Nitratifractor salsuginis DSM 16511: one gene and its partner. The protein of the gene in region 1 interacts with the protein of each later gene in a pairwise test. Links are inferred from orthologs where the notes say so. Each region holds a gene or a part of one and is shown on either strand. Other genes may lie near its edges. The genes, in order: NITSA_RS10075 and ribD.

Region 1 (3,243 bases):
GATGATCCCGCAGCGGGCGTAGGTGCTCTTGCCCAGGCAGATCGCCAGCACGTCAGGGGGCATGCGGAAATACTCCACCGTCCGCGCCAGGGCGAAAGAGTTGGGAGGGACAATGCAAATGTCGCCTTTGAAATCGACCACGTTGTTTTCGCTGAAATCCTTGGGGTCGACCACTTCGGCGTTGATGTTGGTGAAAATTTTGAATTCGTCGCTGACCCGGATATCGTAGCCGTAGCTGCTCAATCCGTAGCTGACGACCCCTTCCCCGACCAACCCTTCGCAAAAGGGTTCGATCATCTTATGTTTGAGTGACATTTCCCGGATCCATCTGTCGGCTTTGAGTCCCATCTCTCTCCTTCGATTTTTACGGTTTTTCGACGATAATCTGCCGATTTTTTACAATTATTCCGCGAAAACGCATTGTTTATGCAAGTATGGATATAATATGCCATTATATCTCAAGGGCTGTTTCCCACCCTTGAAAACAGAGGAGAAAGAATGAAATTTGATGAAATCAAAGAGTTGATGCGCCTCTTTGGCAAAAGCAAACTCGATCGGATTCAGATCAAGCAGAAAGATTTCGAGATCGAGATGGAAAAGGGCGGAGAGACTGTCGTCGTGGAAGCGGCTCCCTCGGCGCAGGTTCAGGCTACACCGGCTCCCGCGGCGATTCCCGCCTCTTCGGGTAGTAATGCTGCTGAAGCGGCTCCCGCTCCCGAGGCCAAGAAGGGAGAGCTGATCACTTCACCCATGGTCGGGACTTTCTATGCTTCCCCCTCTCCGGATTCTCCTCCGTTTGTGAAAGTAGGAGACACGGTCCGCAAAGGCCAGACCCTTTGCATCCTCGAGGCAATGAAGATCATGAACGAATTGGAGGCGGAGTTCGATTGTAAGATCCTGGAAGTCCTGGTCGAAGACGGGGAACCGGTAGAGTATGACAAGCCCCTCTTCCGGGTGGAGAGACTCTAAATGGCCGAGATCAAACGTATCCTCATCGCCAACCGGGGCGAGATCGCCCTGCGGGCCATCCGCACCATCAAAGAGATGGGCAAAGAGGCGGTAGCGGTCTACTCCACCGCCGACAAGGACGCCCACTACCTCAAGCTGGCCGATGCCGCTATCTGTATCGGCGGCCCCAAGTCCCAGGAGAGCTATCTAAATATCCCTGCCATCATCTCCGCGGCGGAGCTGGCGGAGTGTGATGCGGTCTTTCCCGGTTACGGCTTTTTGAGCGAGAATCAGAACTTCGTGGAGATCTGTGAGCATCACGGCCTCAAATTCATCGGTCCCAGTGTCGAAGTGATGCAGATGATGGCCGACAAATCCAAAGCCAAGCAGGTGATGGCCGAAGCGGGAGTCCCCACCATCCCCGGCAGTGACGGGGCGGTTGCAAATGCCGAAGAGGCCAAAAAACTGGCCAAGGAGATCGGCTACCCGGTAATCCTCAAAGCCGCCGCCGGCGGCGGAGGCCGGGGAATGCGCGTGGTCGAGGATGAGAGCTACATCGAAAACGCCTTCCTCGCCTGCGAAGCCGAAGCGGTCAACGCCTTCAGTGACGGGACGCTCTATATGGAGAAGTTCATCGAAGCCCCCCGCCACGTGGAGGTGCAGGTAATGGGTGACAGCCACGGCAACGCCATCCATATCGGGGAGCGGGACTGCTCCATGCAGCGGCGCCATCAGAAACTCATCGAAGAGTCACCCGCCCTGGTGCTCGACGACGCCCGGCGCAAAGAGCTCCACGAAGCGGCGGTTCGGGCGACGAAACATATCGGCTACGAGGGGGCCGGGACCTTCGAGTTTCTCGTGGACAAGCACAAGAATTTCTACTTCATGGAGATGAATACCCGTCTTCAGGTAGAGCACTGCGTCAGCGAAATGGTCAGCGGCCTCGATATCATCGAATGGATGATCCGGGTCGCCGAAGGAGAGGCGCTCCCTCCCCAGGAGGCGATCACCCTCAAGGGCCATGCCATCGAGTGCCGCATCACCGCCGAGGACCCCGTGAGCTTCCTCCCCAGTCCCGGCAAGATCCAGAAATGGATCGCCCCCGGAGGCAAGGATGTCCGCCTCGATACCCACGCTTATTGCAACTACATCATCCCCACCTACTACGACTCCATGATCGGCAAAGTGATCGTCTGGGGCGAAAACCGCGATCGGGCCATCGCCAAGATGCGCCGTGCCCTGGACGAGTTCGAAGTGGGGGGTGTGCGCACCGTGATCGAATTCCACCGCAAAATGATGCGCAACCCTGATTTCATCTCCAACAACTTCGATACCAAGTATCTGGAAAATTACAAAGGCTGAGAGCGTGAAAATTCTCGTCACCGGCACCGCCGGTTTTATCGGTTTTCACCTCGCCAAGCGGCTCCTGGAACGGGGCGATGAAGTGGTGGGCCTGGACAATATCAACGACTACTACGATCCGAAAGTCAAGTACGGCCGCCTGCGGGAGACCGGGATCGAAGGGGATGAGGCGATCGAGTATGCCAAACCCGTTCAAAGCAGCCGCTACGAAAACTACCGTTTCATCAAGCTCAATCTCGAAGACCGTGCCGCCATCGAGGAACTTTTTGAAAAGGAGCGTTTCGATGCGGTGTGCAATCTGGCCGCCCAGGCGGGGGTGCGCTACAGCCTGACCAATCCCCATGCCTATGTCGACAGCAATATCGTCGGTTTCGTCAACATCCTGGAAGCCTGCCGGCATAATGGAGTGGGCCACTTGGCCTATGCCAGCAGTTCCAGTGTCTACGGGCTGAATGAGACGATGCCCTTCAGTACCCACGACAACGTGGATCATCCCATCAGCCTCTATGCCGCCAGCAAAAAGTCCAACGAACTGATGGCCCACACCTACAGCCACCTCTACGGTCTTCCTACCACCGGCCTGCGCTTCTTCACCGTCTACGGCCCCTGGGGACGCCCCGATATGGCCCTCTTTCTCTTCACCAAAGCGATCCTGGAAGATCGTCCCATCGATGTCTACAACTACGGAGAGATGCAGCGGGATTTCACCTATGTCGACGATATCGTCGAAGGACTGGTCCGGGTGATCGACCATCCCCCCAAAGGCAATCCTGAGTGGAGCGGCAAAGCCCCCGATCCCGGCAGCTCCAGAGCTCCCTACAAAATCTACAACATCGGCAATAACAACCCCGTCAAACTGATGGATTTCATTACGGCTATCGAAGAGGCGATCGGGAAGGAAGCGAAAAAGAATCTTCTGCCGATCCAACCCGG
Region 2 (3,202 bases), 280 kb from region 1 along the record:
TCGTCCATTGGGTTATCTACAATATGCCCGCCACGGTGAGGGGATTGCCCGAGGGGGTTCCGCCCGCTCCCGAACTGGAGTACGGGATCCGACAGGGGATCAACGATTTCGGCAAGATCGGCTACGGAGGCCCCTGTCCCCCGGACCGTCCCCATCGCTATTTCATCCGACTCTTCGCTCTGGATGTGCCGTTGCCGCTGGAACCGGGTATCGATCGCAACACCCTCCTGGCGGCGATGAAGGACCATCTGCTGGCCGAGGCGGAGCTGATGGGGATCTATCCCCGCTAAGCCGATGCAGACCCGCGCCTATATCGGAACGTCGGGGTTCTACTATGAACACTGGCGGGGAGTGCTCTATCCGGAGGATTTGCCCAAAAACCGCTGGTTCGAGTATTTCGCCACCCGATTCGACACGGTGGAGATGAACAGCACCTTCTACCATCTCCCCAAAGCCAAGACCATCACACATTGGGATGAGAAATCCCCGGAAGGTTTCCTCTTCGCTTTCAAAGCCCATCGGGGGATCACCCATTACAAAAAGCTTGCCGATACCCGAGAAGAGCTTCTGCGTTTTTTGCATCTGCTTAAACCCATCAAACACAAACTCGCCGCCGTACTCTTCCAACTGCCTCCCTCGCTCCACCGTAACGATGAGCTTCTAGGGGATTTCCTGGCGCAGCTCCCCCACGGGGGCGGGTGGCGTTTCGTCGTGGAGTTCCGTCACGAAAGCTGGTATGACGAAGCGGTCTATGTGATCTTGCGCCATCACGGGGTTGCCCTCTGTTGGCACGATTACGGCCGCAAAAGCGTGCCCGATGTGAGCACGGCGGAGTTCGCCTACCTGCGCCTGCACGGCCCTTCGGGCCACTACCGCGGCAGCTATGATGACGCGACCCTCCAGCACTGGGCCGAGCGCCTCCAAAAAGAGCTGAACCATAACCGCCCTGTCTTTGTCTATTTCAACAACGATATGGAGGGAAATGCGGTGAGGGACGCACGGAGGCTGAGAGAGCTTTTGGCGAATGAGGAATGAGGAATAAAAATTTTGGATTTTGGATTTTGGATTTTGGATTGAGAAATTTTTGCCAATCCCCAATGACCAATGACTAATGACCAGTGACTAAACGCTTGCGACTTGAGGGGCGAAGCCCCGTGCTTGCGACGTGCGACTAAAATGAAAGGCAAATTTTATGAAGATCGATGACCGATTCTATATGCAGTTGGCACTCGGTGAGGCGTGGCGTTACCAGGGATTGACCTATCCCAATCCGGCGGTGGGGTGCTGTGTGGTCAAAGAGGGGCGCATCCTGGCGGTGGAGGCGCATCACAAGGCGGGGGAATCCCACGCGGAGTTGTGGGCGATGCTGGCGGCCTACGAAGCCTTGGAGGGGCGTGAAGCAGCGGTGGATTCTGCCGATGCCGACGCGGTTTACGACTTTTTGCAAACGGTCCCCGAAGAGCTCTTTCGGGGGGTGAGCCTCTATGTGACCCTGGAGCCCTGCGCCCACCACGGCCGCACCCCCTCGTGTGCCTGGGCTTTGAGCCGCTTTCCCCTGCATCGGGTGGTGGTGGCCACTGCCGATCCGATCCCCGGCCACGGCGGCGGCTTGGAGATCCTGGCCGATCACGGGATCGAAGTGGCAACGGGTGTCTGTGAGGAGGAGGCCCGGGAACTCTTGGAGCCTTTTTTGATTTGGCAGGAGCGGGCCTTTGTCCTCTTCAAGCTGGCCCAGACCACCAATGGACGCATCGGGGGAGGGTATCTGAGTTCCCCCGAATCCCTGGAGCACGTTCACCGTCTCAGAGCCGTGGTCGACGAGTTGCTCATTGGTGGGTCCACCGTCCGCACCGATCGGCCGACGCTTGATTGCCGTTTTGTCGATCAAAAGCGGGCTCCTAATGTCTGCATCTACTCCCGTCAAAATGAGTTTGACCGTTCCATTCCGCTTTTTGGGGTTTCCGACCGCCAGGTGCGTATTACCGATGACATAGAGCCTCTCCTGGATCGTCCCTCCTTCCTGCTCGTCGAGGGGGGTGAAGGGATGCTCAAAGCGCTGCAGGATCGTATCGATTGGCTCCTTCTCTATCAGACCCCTAAGCTGAGTGCGCACCCCTTATCCTATAATGTCGATCAAAAATTGAAGTATCTACACCACGCATCCATCGGTGTGGATCTCATACTCTGGAGCCGTTTTGAATAGCAAGGAAAAACAGGACAAGATCGTCCATATGTTCGACGAGATCGCCGAGACCTACGACTTGGCCAACCGGGTGCTCAGCTTCGGCATCGATGTGCAGTGGCGCAAAAAAGGTTGCGACAAGGCTTATGAACTCCTGGGCAAGCAAAAGGTCGAGCGGATCGCCGATGTCGCTACCGGGACGGGAGATCTGCTGCTGCATTGGCGGGACCGTGCCGCGCTCAAGGGAATCGATGTGGAGGATTATGTCGGCATCGATCCCTCCGGCGGGATGCTGGAAGTGGCACGCAAAAAGGTGGATTTCGCCCGTTTCGTGGAGGGAAAGGCCCAGGAACTCCCTCTCGAAGACGAGAGCACGGAGATCATCTCCATCAGCTACGGTATCCGCAACGTCGTCGACCGCCAGGAGGCACTCTCCGAATTTCACCGCGCCCTCAAACCCGGAGGGATGGTGGTGATCCTGGAGTTTACCAAGCAGGAGAAAAAGGGGCTCACCGCCCCCCTGGTGGATCTCTATATGAAAAAAATCCTCCCCACCGTCGGCGGCCTGGTGAGCAAAAACTATGCCGCCTACCGCTATCTGCCCGATTCCATCGAGCAGTTTCTCACCACCGAAATGCTCAGCAGAGAGCTCGTAGAAGCCGGCTTCGAAATCCGCTACGTCAAACCCTTTTCGATGGGGATCAGCACACTGTTTGTTGCGCAGAAAAGATAGTGGGTAGTGCGTAAATAAATGAGGCATTGGGCATTGGGCATTGGGCAATTTGGAGCACCGGTTATTGGTGTATTGGTCTATTGGTTATTGGGGAATGGGGTCGCCTGCGGCGACGATTTGAATAAATGCGTTGCACAGCAACGCTTACCTAAACTCCTCATTCCTCACTCCTCATTCCTCATTAAAAATTCACGGAGATTTCCGTGAATTTAATAACCGTTTCCGCCCTCAACGAAAAAATCAAGTCCCTCCTCGAAGCGACCTTTATGCATATCCGCCTGGAGGGG

Evidence for each region.
Region 2: the proteins of NITSA_RS10075 (region 1) and ribD interact in binary tests that used the Escherichia coli proteins (3 or more experiments, as listed by UniProt). The link is inferred for Nitratifractor salsuginis DSM 16511 from one-to-one orthologs.

The regions. Positions count from the first base shown.
Region 1 is NC_014935.1:1,971,643-1,974,885, reverse strand. What follows is about bases 218-3,139. They hold NITSA_RS10075 (acetyl-CoA carboxylase biotin carboxylase subunit), read left to right. Parts: upstream 218-969; coding sequence 970-2,310; downstream 2,311-3,139. Other genes in these bases: NITSA_RS10070 (NAD-dependent epimerase), read left to right, coding at 2,315-3,139; accB (acetyl-CoA carboxylase biotin carboxyl carrier protein), read left to right, coding at 499-969; dcd (dCTP deaminase), read right to left, coding at 218-348. Also shown: more of dcd, read right to left, coding at 1-217; more of NITSA_RS10070, read left to right, coding at 3,140-3,243. UniProt on the Escherichia coli protein: This protein is a component of the acetyl coenzyme A carboxylase complex; first, biotin carboxylase catalyzes the carboxylation of the carrier protein and then the transcarboxylase transfers the carboxyl group to form malonyl-CoA.
Region 2 is NC_014935.1:1,692,711-1,695,912, reverse strand. Bases 317-3,197 are described here. They hold ribD (bifunctional diaminohydroxyphosphoribosylaminopyrimidine deaminase/5-amino-6-(5-phosphoribosylamino)uracil reductase RibD), read left to right. Parts: upstream 317-1,192; coding sequence 1,193-2,203; downstream 2,204-3,197. Other genes in these bases: xseA (exodeoxyribonuclease VII large subunit), read left to right, coding at 3,119-3,197; ubiE (bifunctional demethylmenaquinone methyltransferase/2-methoxy-6-polyprenyl-1,4-benzoquinol methylase UbiE), read left to right, coding at 2,196-2,915; NITSA_RS08600 (DUF72 domain-containing protein), read left to right, coding at 317-1,035. In the rest of the region: NITSA_RS08605 (YbhB/YbcL family Raf kinase inhibitor-like protein), read left to right, coding at 1-290; more of NITSA_RS08600, read left to right, coding at 295-316; more of xseA, read left to right, coding at 3,198-3,202. UniProt on the Escherichia coli protein: Converts 2,5-diamino-6-(ribosylamino)-4(3h)-pyrimidinone 5'-phosphate into 5-amino-6-(ribosylamino)-2,4(1h,3h)-pyrimidinedione 5'-phosphate.